DNA from 2 places in the Neobacillus sp. DFD-2R genome. Region 2 is predicted to be linked to the other one. Evidence: a T-box and tRNA genes for the amino acid it is inferred to sense, from the RefSeq annotation. Region 2 holds a T-box; the other holds one or more tRNA genes.
What was found. A T-box is a leader RNA that pairs with one kind of tRNA and senses whether it is charged. The one in region 2 lies ahead of trpS (tryptophan--tRNA ligase), so its partner is inferred to be a tRNA-Trp.
Positions count from the first base shown of each region.

Region 1: it has a tRNA-Trp gene. The T-box ahead of trpS (tryptophan--tRNA ligase) is inferred to sense a tRNA for this amino acid. The anticodon was not compared.

Region 1 is NZ_CM173228.1:4,617,361-4,623,893, reverse strand. Features, by position in the region: rRNA gene AC3ANV_RS23160 (23S ribosomal RNA) at 1-2,384, shown strand, start outside; rRNA gene rrf (5S ribosomal RNA) at 2,514-2,629, shown strand; tRNA gene AC3ANV_RS23150 (tRNA-Asn) at 2,644-2,718, shown strand; tRNA gene AC3ANV_RS23145 (tRNA-Ser) at 2,723-2,814, shown strand; tRNA gene AC3ANV_RS23140 (tRNA-Glu) at 2,831-2,905, shown strand; tRNA gene AC3ANV_RS23135 (tRNA-Val) at 2,945-3,020, shown strand; tRNA gene AC3ANV_RS23130 (tRNA-Met) at 3,056-3,129, shown strand; tRNA gene AC3ANV_RS23125 (tRNA-Asp) at 3,133-3,209, shown strand; tRNA gene AC3ANV_RS23120 (tRNA-Phe) at 3,216-3,291, shown strand; tRNA gene AC3ANV_RS23115 (tRNA-Tyr) at 3,333-3,417, shown strand; tRNA gene AC3ANV_RS23110 (tRNA-Trp) at 3,423-3,496, shown strand; tRNA gene AC3ANV_RS23105 (tRNA-His) at 3,511-3,586, shown strand; tRNA gene AC3ANV_RS23100 (tRNA-Gln) at 3,625-3,699, shown strand; tRNA gene AC3ANV_RS23095 (tRNA-Gly) at 3,704-3,778, shown strand; tRNA gene AC3ANV_RS23090 (tRNA-Cys) at 3,788-3,861, shown strand; tRNA gene AC3ANV_RS23085 (tRNA-Leu) at 3,907-3,992, shown strand; tRNA gene AC3ANV_RS23080 (tRNA-Leu) at 4,017-4,097, shown strand; gene AC3ANV_RS23075 (alpha/beta hydrolase) at 4,513-5,448, shown strand; tRNA gene AC3ANV_RS23070 (tRNA-Gly) at 5,592-5,665, shown strand; gene AC3ANV_RS23065 (B3/B4 domain-containing protein) at 5,744-6,415, opposite strand; gene queG (tRNA epoxyqueuosine(34) reductase QueG) at 6,530-6,533, shown strand, end outside.
Region 2 is NZ_CM173228.1:4,388,677-4,395,209, forward strand. Features, by position in the region: gene opp3C (oligopeptide ABC transporter permease) at 1-11, opposite strand, end outside; gene opp3b (oligopeptide ABC transporter permease) at 11-940, opposite strand; gene AC3ANV_RS21960 (peptide ABC transporter substrate-binding protein) at 1,053-2,744, opposite strand; gene AC3ANV_RS21965 (hypothetical protein) at 2,963-3,328, shown strand; T-box leader at 3,374-3,620, shown strand; gene trpS (tryptophan--tRNA ligase) at 3,670-4,656, shown strand; gene AC3ANV_RS21975 (DUF3603 family protein) at 4,710-5,456, opposite strand; gene AC3ANV_RS21980 (YuzI family membrane protein) at 5,545-5,760, opposite strand; gene opp4C (oligopeptide ABC transporter permease) at 6,138-6,533, opposite strand, start outside.

The sequences.
Region 1 (6,533 bases), 230 kb from region 2:
TTCCTGAAACCGTGTGCCTACAAGTAGTCAGAGCCCGTTCATGGGTGATGGCGTGCCTTTTGTAGAATGAACCGGCGAGTTACGATTACATGCAAGGTTAAGTTGAAGAGACGGAGCCGCAGCGAAAGCGAGTCTTAATAGGGCGAATGAGTATGTGGTCGTAGACCCGAAACCAGGTGATCTACCCATGTCCAGGGTGAAGTCCAGGTAACACTGGATGGAGGCCCGAACCCACGCACGTTGAAAAGTGCGGGGATGAGGTGTGGGTAGCGGAGAAATTCCAATCGAACTTGGAGATAGCTGGTTCTCTCCGAAATAGCTTTAGGGCTAGCCTCACGTAGTAAGAGTCTTGGAGGTAGAGCACTGTTTGGACTAGGGGCCCTCATCGGGTTACCGAATTCAGACAAACTCCGAATGCCAAAGACTTATCCGTGGGAGTCAGACTGCGAGTGATAAGATCCGTAGTCAAAAGGGAAACAGCCCAGACCACCAGCTAAGGTCCCAAAGTATACGTTAAGTGGAAAAGGATGTGGAGTTGCTTAGACAACCAGGATGTTGGCTTAGAAGCAGCCACCATTTAAAGAGTGCGTAATAGCTCACTGGTCGAGTGACTCTGCGCCGAAAATGTACCGGGGCTAAACGTATCACCGAAGCTGTGGATTGACATCTTAGATGTCAGTGGTAGGAGAGCGTTCTAAGGGCGTTGAAGTCAGACCGTAAGGACTGGTGGAGCGCTTAGAAGTGAGAATGCCGGTATGAGTAGCGAAAGATGAGTGAGAATCTCATCCACCGAATGCCTAAGGTTTCCTGAGGAAGGCTCGTCCGCTCAGGGTTAGTCGGGACCTAAGCCGAGGCCGAAAGGCGTAGGCGATGGACAACAGGTTGATATTCCTGTACCACCTCTTTATCGTTTGAGCAACGGGGGGACGCAGGAGGATAGGGTAAGCGCGCTGTTGGATATGCGCGTCTAAGCAGTTAGGCTGCAAGTGAGGCAAATCCCGCTTGCGTGAAGGCTGAGCTGTGACAGCGAGGGAAATTTAGTACCGAAGTTCCTGATTCCACACTGCCAAGAAAAGCCTCTAGCGAGATAAAAGGTGCCCGTACCGCAAACCGACACAGGTAGGCGAGGAGAGAATCCTAAGGTGAGCGAGAGAACTCTCGTTAAGGAACTCGGCAAAATGACCCCGTAACTTCGGGAGAAGGGGTGCTCTTTGGGGTGAATAGCCTCGAAGAGCCGCAGTGAATAGGCCCAGGCGACTGTTTAGCAAAAACACAGGTCTCTGCGAAGCCGCAAGGCGAAGTATAGGGGCTGACGCCTGCCCGGTGCTGGAAGGTTAAGAGGAGGGGTTAGCGCAAGCGAAGCTCTGAATCGAAGCCCCAGTAAACGGCGGCCGTAACTATAACGGTCCTAAGGTAGCGAAATTCCTTGTCGGGTAAGTTCCGACCCGCACGAAAGGCGTAACGATCTGGGCACTGTCTCAACGAGAGACTCGGTGAAATTATAGTACCTGTGAAGATGCAGGTTACCCGCGACAGGACGGAAAGACCCCGTGGAGCTTTACTGTAGCCTGATATTGAATTTTGGTACAGCTTGTACAGGATAGGTAGGAGCCGTAGAAGCCGGAGCGCTAGCTTCGGTGGAGGCGTCGGTGGGATACTACCCTGGCTGTATTGAAATTCTAACCCGCACCCCTGATCGGGGTGGGAGACAGTGTCAGGTGGGCAGTTTGACTGGGGCGGTCGCCTCCTAAAGAGTAACGGAGGCGCCCAAAGGTTCCCTCAGAATGGTTGGAAATCATTCGTAGAGTGTAAAGGCACAAGGGAGCTTGACTGCGAGACCTACAAGTCGAGCAGGGACGAAAGTCGGGCTTAGTGATCCGGTGGTTCCGCATGGAAGGGCCATCGCTCAACGGATAAAAGCTACCCCGGGGATAACAGGCTTATCTCCCCCAAGAGTCCACATCGACGGGGAGGTTTGGCACCTCGATGTCGGCTCATCGCATCCTGGGGCTGTAGTCGGTCCCAAGGGTTGGGCTGTTCGCCCATTAAAGCGGTACGCGAGCTGGGTTCAGAACGTCGTGAGACAGTTCGGTCCCTATCCGTCGTGGGCGCAGGAAATTTGAGAGGAGCTGTCCTTAGTACGAGAGGACCGGGATGGACGCACCGCTGGTGTACCAGTTGTCTTGCCAAAGGCATCGCTGGGTAGCTATGTGCGGACGGGATAAGTGCTGAAAGCATCTAAGCATGAAGCCCCCCTCAAGATGAGATTTCCCATAGCGTCAAGCTAGTAAGAACCCTGAAAGATGATCAGGTTGATAGGTCAGAGGTGGAAGCGCGGTGACGTGTGGAGCTGACTGATACTAATCGTTCGAGGACTTAACCAGTATTAAAGCGAGCTCGTTTTTACAAAAACTTCTTCTGCATTATCCGGTTTTGAGGGAATGAAAAAAAAATAAATTTCCTCTTGAAAAATATTAAAAAGACATTATAATAAAATAGTGTCTGATAAATAGTCTGGCAGCAATGGCGAGAAGGTCACACCCGTTCCCATACCGAACACGGAAGTTAAGCTTCTCAGCGCCGATGGTAGTTGGGACTTTGTCCCTGTGAGAGTAGGACGTTGCCAGGCTGTAATAATATTATTCCGCAGTAGCTCAGTGGTAGAGCTATCGGCTGTTAACCGATCGGTCGTAGGTTCGAGTCCTACCTGCGGAGCCATAATGGAGAGCTGTCCGAGTGGCCGAAGGAGCACGATTGGAAATCGTGTAGGCGGGTAACCCTGTCTCAAGGGTTCAAATCCCTTGCTCTCCGCCATTTAATTCTAAATTATGGCCCCTTGGTCAAGCGGTTAAGACACCGCCCTTTCACGGCGGTAACACGGGTTCGAATCCCGTAGGGGTCACCAAAAATTTTTCGCGCTAGCGAACATAACTTTCATTATTATGGAGGATTAGCTCAGCTGGGAGAGCATCTGCCTTACAAGCAGAGGGTCGGCGGTTCGATCCCGTCATCCTCCACCATATATTTTTAAAACAAATAATGTATTTATTACCGTCGCGGGGTGGAGCAGTCCGGTAGCTCGTCGGGCTCATAACCCGAAGGTCGCAGGTTCAAATCCTGTCCCCGCAATCCGGTCTGGTAGTTCAGTTGGTTAGAATGCCTGCCTGTCACGCAGGAGGTCGCGGGTTCGAGTCCCGTCCAGACCGCCATATGTTGGCTCAGTAGCTCAGTCGGTAGAGCAAAGGACTGAAAATCCTTGTGTCGGCGGTTCGATTCCGTCCTGAGCCACCATTGTTTTAAAAAATAAAGCTGGCAAAACAACTATTATATGTGGAGGGGTAGCGAAGTGGCTAAACGCGGCGGACTGTAAATCCGCTCCCTCCGGGTTCGGCGGTTCGAATCCGTCCCCCTCCACCATTTATAGGGGTATAGTTTAAAGGTAGAACGAAGGTCTCCAAAACCTTTGGTGTGGGTTCAATTCCTACTACCCCTGCCAAAAATTTTATAGTGGCGATTGTGGCGAAGTGGTTAACGCATCGGATTGTGGTTCCGACATTCGTGGGTTCGATTCCCATCAGTCGCCCCATAATTTTTATTGAAAATATTTGATATTTATAATATCATTGGGCTATAGCCAAGCGGTAAGGCATCGCACTTTGACTGCGACATGCGTTGGTTCAAATCCAGCTAGCCCAGCCAATTTGCGGAAGTAGTTCAGTGGTAGAACACCACCTTGCCAAGGTGGGGGTCGCGGGTTCGAATCCCGTCTTCCGCTCCAAAAATTAATGGCGGCATAGCCAAGTGGTAAGGCAGAGGTCTGCAAAACCTTTACCACCGGTTCGAATCCGGTTGCCGCCTCCATAATTATTTATGTTGAGTATTGATATGAACAAGTAATTTATTTTCGCCGGGGTGGCGGAACTGGCAGACGCACAGGACTTAAAATCCTGCGGTAGGTGACTACCGTACCGGTTCGATTCCGGTCCTCGGCATTACTTCAACAAACATTTTAATACGCCGGTGTGGCGGAATTGGCAGACGCGCACGACTCAAAATCGTGTTCCTCTGGAGTGTCGGTTCGACCCCGACCACCGGTATATGGACAATCGCTTTCCTAGGCGATGAAATCAACGTTTCTTACACTATGTAAGAAACGTTTTTTATTTATTTATAAGATAATTTCATGTAAAAAAGCTGTTTTCGTAAAAATTGCTATTATAAACTCACGAATAAACCATTTTAAATTGTAAAATTACTTAACCATACGATTTATCAGCGAATCCAAAAAAGCACCTATCTTTAAAAATAAGCCCCAAAAGTGATGAATTCTGCCCGTTAAAAACGGAAAGAGCAGTTACCACCACAATCACCCGATTGACAGTTTTTTAAAAATTGAGATATATTCAAGTTAAGTAAGTACATTCAGGATAAACTGATTTCACACACAATATTAAGAACATAAGTATGTGTGTATTTTTTATGTAAACAAAAATCCTATTAGGGGTGATTGGTTTGGTCAATCAATCGTCGTTTTCTTTCCATTCAAGTGATGGAGCTGAAATTTTTGTAAATAAATGGGCTGCTGACATTGAGGGGAAGCCAAGAGCAATTGTACAGATTGCCCATGGGATGGCGGAACATATTCAACGATATAATTCTTTTGCCAGGGAACTTACTTTGCAAAATATCTTTGTCTATGGCAATGATCATCGCGGACATGGAAAGACAGGAGTACAGAATAACAGTCCGGGGTATTTAGCGGATGTAGATGGATTTGAAAAAGTAGTTGCTGATATTAATTTGCTGACAACAATAATTAAAGAAGAAAATCCCGAAGTCCCTGTCTTTTTATTAGGACATAGTATGGGATCTTTTTTAGCAAGAAGATTTATTCAATTGTACGGGGATAAGCTTACAGGAGTTATTTTATCCGGAACAGGTGGAGACCCTGGATTGTTGGGGAAAATCGGAAGAATGGTTGCTGCTAGGGAAATGAAGAAAAAAGGGGCCAAGACACCAAGTCACTTATTAAATAATTTAACCTTCGGCAGCTATAATAAAGGGTTCACTCCTAACAGAACAGAATTTGATTGGTTGAGCAGGGATGAATCTGAAGTAGATAAGTATATAGCTGACCCATTTTGCGGAGAGGTATTCACTTCAGGGTTTTTTCATGATCTTCTTGAAGGGCTTGAAATTATAAATAAACCCGGCAATATAAAGTCAATTCCATTAGACCTGCCAATCTACTTAATTTCCGGAAGTAAAGATCCTGTAGGAGGTAATACCAAAGGGGTACTGCAAACCTATCAAGCTTATAAAAAAGCAGGAATTAAGGATGTAAACTATAAAATATATGAAAATGCACGACATGAAATTCTAAATGAAATCAATAAAGATGAAGTAATTGCCGATATGATAAAATGGATAAATAACCATTTGAATTAAAAAAAGTCCTTAAATGGACTTTTTATTTTGTTATTGTATTTTTGGCCAAGTGCAAAAATCGACAAATTTCGAAAAAACCACTTGACGTTGAATAGCAATACGTGTATTATAATAAAGGTCAGTTGATAATAAATTAACTACATGCGGGTGTAGTTTACTGGTAAAACCTCAGCCTTCCAAGCTGATGTAGTGGGTTCGATTCCCATCACCCGCTCCATACATATTAGCTAACGCAGTGTACCGTTTCATTGAGAACGATGCATTGCGTTTTTTTATGTCAATAAAAAGAGATGCCTCATTGGCACCCATGGATTTGGAAGGAAGCTTCTCCGCCGTGTATTTGTGTAAACATGTTCATTAAGGATTCAGTAAGTTTTTCAGCGTTTTCCATATCAGTTGAAGGCCTTAAAAAAATCATTTGTAGAGCATTTTTCGTTTTTTCTGTAACTGGAGTTCTTTCAGAATCAACAAAAGGGCTGCCGAAGGGTCCCTTTTGGTCAGAAGCTATAATGAGACTCTCAAGAGAGTTTACCCGTCCATTTAGACCGGAATATTCTTCACCTTTCTGACCAATTCTGATCGAAACCGGCTCACTCAAAAGATCTTGGTCGTATATTCCAATTGGGACTTGATATTGTAAGGAGAAAAAATTATTAATATCAATAGCACTTTGAACGGACGGAAGATAATTTTGTTTTTGAACTCTCCGTATTAACGCCTCGGCAGAATGACGATAACGGTTTGGATCCTTACCGGTCATTTTAAAAACTTTCCGCCATTCTTGAATTCCCGGTAGATCGGTTACACTTTTGCTTTCTAATTCAAAATAAATGGCTTCTTGGAATAGCTGAAGTCTTCCTTTTACCATTTGAGGAGAATCGCCGACAATGATATTTTTGTATTTAATGATCGCTATTTTAAAATTAGGTACAAGCCCCAGTAATTCTGCCGAAAGTTGAATTTCCAATGATTCTACCTCCAAATTTTATTAAAAATAGTTTATCATAAATTAAATGTGCGACCAATAATGATCAAGCCAAACTTTTTATATATTGAAGCCAAAGGAAAGGAGGTATCCAAAGTGG
Region 2 (6,533 bases):
TTGTTAATCATTAGCTGTTCCCCCTCGAAATTCGAATACGTGGGTCGATGATTCCATAGAGAATATCAACAACTAAAATAATAAAGACAAATAAAGCAGCAAATAAAATGGAAGTTCCCATAATAACGGGGTAGTCGTTAGTCATGATAGATTTCACAAATTGATCCCCGATGCCAGGAATTCCAAAGATATTTTCTACAACAAGCGAGCCTGTCATCAGACTTACCGCTAATGGTCCCATTACTGTAATAACAGGGATTAACGCATTTCGCAGTGCATGTTTGATACTGATTTGCCAATAGCTGGCACCTTTTGCTTTCGCAAGGGTAATATAATCAGAACCCAATACTTCCACCATTTCTGTCCGCATAAACCGGGCAGCGATGGAAATCGGAAACATTGCCAAAGCAATCGTTGGCAGGATAGTGAATGACGGTCCATTCCAGAACATAACAGGAAGCCATCCTAATTTTACGGCAACAAAGTATTGCAATAAACCGGCAAAAATAAAATTTGGTATAGATTTTCCCATAACTGCAATAATTGTCGCTCCATAATCAATCCAGGTATTTTGTTTTAACGCCGCCACAACGCCTAAAATGATCCCAATCAATGCACCGATAATCATGGCCTGCGCGCCAAGTAAGGCAGAAGGGCCAGTTCGTTGTGCGAGAAGCTCAGTTACAGGGGTGTTATTAAACTGAAAGGAGACACCTAAATCACCTTTAACCATGTTGATTATATAGTGAACATATTGAACTGGCACAGGTTGATCGAATCCATACTTTACTTGTAATATGTGGCGCTGGGTTTCTGAAAGTTTTTCCCAGTTATTAAAAGGGGTACCTGGAATTAACTTCATGAGGAAAAATGTTATGGATACAACAATGAATAACGTAAAAATCATATAGAGAACCCGTTGGACGAGATATTTTGCCATGCCGACACCTCCTAATTAATTAAATTTTCTACATTGTTCGACAATTCTGATACAGGTAAAAAGAGAGTATATTTGCTAATATACTCTCTTTGTTTTTGCTTAAAAATGGTACCTATTTGTAAACTTTAACCCATACGAAACTATAATCAGAATATGGATTGTGTTGTAAACCTTTAATCTTTGGATTTACTAAAATGTTAACAGCACGCTGATAAAGTGGTGCAAATGCTGCATCGTCTTCTAACAAGATCTTCTCAGCATCTTGTAGAGCTTTCCAGCGCTCATCCGGTTTAGCAGCCAAAGTTGTTTGAGCATCTTTAATCAGCTTATCATATTTTGGATCGCTGAAGCTCATGTGGTTTTGACCTCCACCTGTTAGGAAAAGATCCATGAATGTCATTGGGTCAGCATAGTCTGGTCCCCAACCGCTAAAAATTATATCGTAATCTTGTTTGTCTTCGCGGTCAATACGGATTTTGAACGGAACACTTTGAATATTAACGGACAATCCAGGAAGAGTTTTCTCCAATTGGTCTTTGATGAATGCTTCCTCTTTTTTCGCTGTTTCAGTATCTTGACCAACAAAAGTGAATGTTACATCTGTTTTGCCTACTTCTTTTAAACCTTGTTCCCATAGCTTCTTAGCTTGTTCTTTATCTGTTTTCAGATAAGTTCCGGCGCCATCGCGGAAGTCTTTGCCATTATTGTATGTAAACTCTTTTGGCACCAAGTAATTTGCTTCAACTGAGCCGTTTGCCAACACGTTATTTACATATGATTTCCTATCAACTGCTAAAGCAATTGCTTTACGAATATTGACATTTTTTAAAACAGGATTGTTTTCGTTCATTTTCAACCACCACATAGATGGTTCAAGGAAGCGCAATAATTCTTTAGAACCTTGATACTGCGAAATGACAGCTGATGAAGCAAGCCTTCCTGTAATATCAGCCTGTCCGGTAGTGAATGCGTTTACAGCTGCTTGCGGATCTTTCACAACGTTAAAATTAACTTTATTTAACGTAACGTCTTTTGCATTCCAGTAGTCTGCATTCTTTTCTAAAGTCCATTGGTCGGCTTGCGTGCCATCCCACTTAGTCATTTTAAACGGACCATTATATAGCAGATGTGCAGCATCTTTCGCATAGTTTGCACCTTGTGCTTGTACATACTTTTGATTTTGCGGATAGAATAATGTAAATGTTAAATAAGATTCGATATATGGTAGCGGTCTTACTAAGTCGATTTCCAACGTATAATCGTCTAAAGCTTTAATCCCTAAATCTTGAGCTTTTGCTTTGCCGTTCACAATTTCTGTTGCATTTTTGATTTTATCTTGCATGAAATATGGACCATATGGAGCGGCCGTTTTCGGATCAATTGCCCGCTGCCACGCATAGACGAAATCATGAGAAGTTACAGGGTCGCCATTAGACCATTTAACATTCTTTTTCAATTTAATGGTTAATACTGTTTTATCCGCATTAAATTGCGGCATCCCGTCAGCAACATCAGGAATTACCTTTTGATTTTGATCCAAACGGTATAATCCTGCATTTACTTGAGAAACAATCTCGCTGCCGAGAACGTCTTCGTTCATTACACTGTCCATATTAGGAATTTCAGCAGTTTCCAAAACATTGATTTCCTGCTTGTCTGCAAGCTGTGCAGTTCCGGAATCTTTGCCGTTAGTTTTTCCTGTATCTGTACCTTGATTTTTACTGCCGCCTCCAGAACATGCTGCTAAGAACATGCTAAGCACCAGCGATAAAACTAAAAGTAGTGAAAGTTTTGATTTCTTCACTAGTAGACCTCCCTTTTCTATTATTCTGAAAAATTACTACATTCTCTATTATACATATTTTCATATAATTGTACATTACTTTTCCGAAATTTATTTACAGTTCCGAAACAATTTTTACGTTAGCATTACATAAACCTATGATATAATTTAAACTTATAGTATTTTTTGCTTTTCTGTTATGCTTTAACCCGTTAAATCAACATTTTGGAGGTTTTTATTTGAAATTTCGTCTCAAGAAAAAACTTTTAATTTTAGCTTCTTTTCAATTAGGTATTTTGGCTATTTCTTTTTTCACAAGTCATAAAATCACTTTAGTAAGATATATCAATATATCTTTTTACATTACGGCAGCATTGCTTATCACTTCCTTGTTTATTTATACAATTCATACTGGATTCTATGATGCGATTTCAAAATCATTAAATTTTTCTTTTTCACGCGGACAATGGAAAAGGAAATTCAATGAAATCCCATCATTATCTGAACTCGTAACCATTAGTCCAAAGCCAGCGCTCTTTTATGGCTCTTTTACCGGTCTTTTCATGTTAATAGCTCTTGTCTGTTATTATATTTTGCGTACTTGATTACCAATATACATTTATTTATAATATGAATAAATGAATAGTAGCTGTAGAGCGATGATAAAGAGTAGTACGTATTTTCCTTCGTTTTTAGAGAGTTTGTGGCTGGTGAAAACAAACACGAATTAATACGGAATGGACTTTTGAGCTTCTTTCCAAACCTTTATTAAATGGAAGCAGTAGGAATAGACGTTTTCCTAACGTTATAAGGACCCATAATCCAATTAGGACTATGGAACTAAGTGACTCTTTTTTGAGTAATTTAGGGTGGTACCGCGAACCATTCGCCCCTATTTTTATGGGATGAATGGTTTTTTATTTACATTTTTCAGGAGGAATTTACAATGAAGACAATTTTTTCAGGTATCCAGCCAAGTGGTACAATTACGCTTGGTAACTATATTGGAGCAATGAAGCAATTTGTAGAACTACAGGACGAATACAATTGTTTCTTCTGTATTGTTGACCAGCATGCAATTACCGTTCCACAGGACCCGCAAACTTTAAGAAAAAACATTCGCAGCCTGGCAGCTCTATACATTGCTGTTGGAATTGATCCAACTAAAGCTACTTTATTTATTCAATCAGAAGTTCCGGCACATGCCCAAGCCGGCTGGATAATGCAATGTGTATCCTATATCGGTGAATTGGAAAGGATGACACAATTTAAAGATAAATCTTTTGGAAAAGAAGCAGTTTCAGCAAGCTTGTTAACATATCCTCCATTAATGGCAGCAGATATTTTATTATACAACACAGACATTGTTCCAGTTGGAGAGGATCAAAAGCAGCATATGGAATTAACGAGAGACCTTGCTGAAAGATTTAACAAAAAATACAGTAAAATTCTTACTATTCCTGAAATTCGTCTTCCTAAGGTCGGAGCAAGGATCATGTCTCTGCAAGAACCAACGAAAAAAATGAGCAAATCAGATCCAAACCAAAAGGCTTTTATCACTCCTCTTGATGATCCAAAACAAATAGTGAAGAAAATTAAGAGTGCAGTAACAGATTCAGATGGCCTGGTTAAATTTGATAAGGAAAATAAACCCGGCGTTTCAAATCTATTATCGATATACTCTATCTTAAGCGGGAAATCCATTGGTGAAATCGAAGATATGTATGTCGGTAAAGGTTATGGAGACTTTAAGAGTGATCTGGCAGAAGTTGTTGTAAATGTCTTCAAACCTATTCAAGATAAATACTATGATTTGATTGAATCAAGCAGGCTCGATGATATTTTAGATCAGGGTGCTGAAAAGGCTAGTTTAGTGGCCAATAAGACATTAAGAAAAATGGAAAATGCACTGGGGTTAGGAAGAAAAAGATAAGGAAAAAATGAAAGCCTGACCCGCAAAAGGTAAATACCTTTTGGGTCAGGCTTTTAATTTACTTTTGGACCATGTTCCATTTCCCAAAGCTTTTCAAAAAATGGCTGTCCTTTTATCAGATTTTCACAAAATAATTCGTGCCTTTTAGACCATCCAAATTTTGTTTCTTCAAATAGCTGTTCCCAAGCTGCTTCAAAATTTAATTCCTGTATTGATGAATACTTCTCCGGACACCACTCCGTGAACCAATAGCGGACTTCTGCCTCATTCTTTGAAGAATGCAGTTGGTCAAGAGCCATGAATAAAAGCTGTTTTAATTGCCTCTCTTTTCGGGTTAAACCTCTCATCAAAGTTGGTTCAGGTGATAAAATGTGAAAATCCTTCATATCTTTTTGCTGATAAAAATGGTAACTTTGCGCATCATGTGACTCAATCATTTCGTAAACAAGTTGTTCTTGTCTTGGTATAAGCCTGCTTTTGCGAATAGGGATATTATACCCGATTGTATCAATCGCTAAAATCCCCACCCCATCCGTCACAACAAAACAATAATCAAGCTGGACTCTTTCATGGTTTTTCCTTAAATAAGCTTTTTGATAAATATCATCTAGAAGTTGTTGAGGTAATTCTGAGAGATCGTTCTCAATATAGTTAAATAGAATCTGTTCAACTTTTAATAGCGGAACTTGATCTAATAATTCGACCCCGTCATCTTTACGCCATTCATGGAAGTGGCAGACATTATAACCGTTTTCTTCACCTTCAAACCAATTTACCCAAACATCATGAAGATACAACATTGTACAACCCCTCACTTCAAGAAACTGTTTGTCAATCAGTATGGGCAGACCTAAGTTAAATTATTCCTTTATATATATTTTGCTCCAGTTATTGTTTATTACAGGTATTTGGGAAGTACACACTTAACGTTATGATAATAATACCGATGGGTAGTAAATAACATTCCACTCGTTGCAAGGTAAATTCTAAATATTCTTTTAAGCTTAGGCCGACAGTTAATAAGTTCATGTAAGCAACGGTAACAATCCCGCCATATACCGCCATCCAATATCCTATTAAAAAGATAAATATCCTAAATACCATGTCCAATTTCCTTATCCATTGTAAACACCCTATACCTTGTCCTATTGTTACCCTATGTATATGAATGTTCCTTCGTTTATATGAACTAATGTTTATAATACAAAGTTGATTCTATCATCGGATATAGCAATGCTCTGATTATAAAAAATGCAAGAACAAAAGGCGCAAGCGCCCGGTTAGCGGCGTATGGACTGGAGCGCTTCGACTGAGATAAAGGAAACACGGAGAGCGTTAGCTTTTCCGTGTTGACTTATCGTAGAGAGCGAAGTCTACTAGCCGCTGGAGCTGGATTCAGATAACTTTTTCAAATTATCCAAACCAAATTATTTTATAATTTCCTAAACAACAAAAAAATCCACCATTTTTAATGGTAGATTTTATCTTGTTTTAGGATTGAAAGCATCCTTTAAGCCTTCACCAATAAAGTTAATGGATAAGATGGTGACAGTAATGATGAATGCCGGTGGAATCCAAATCCACCATTTAAATTGGAGAACATCCGGTTCACTAGCAGATGACAGCATATTACCCCAGCTTGGGACGTCTTGTGGAACACCAAATCCAAGGAAGCTTAAGCCTGATTCAGCTACAATCATCGTAGCAAACGTAATTGTCGCTTGAACGATGATAGTTGATAGGATATTTGGTAAAAGATGTTTGATAATAACCTTAGCAGGTGTACAGCCGATTGAAATCGCTGCGATTATATATTCATTTTCCTTTTCAGAAAGGATTTTACTGCGAACGATACGAGCAATCCCACCCCAGCTAAG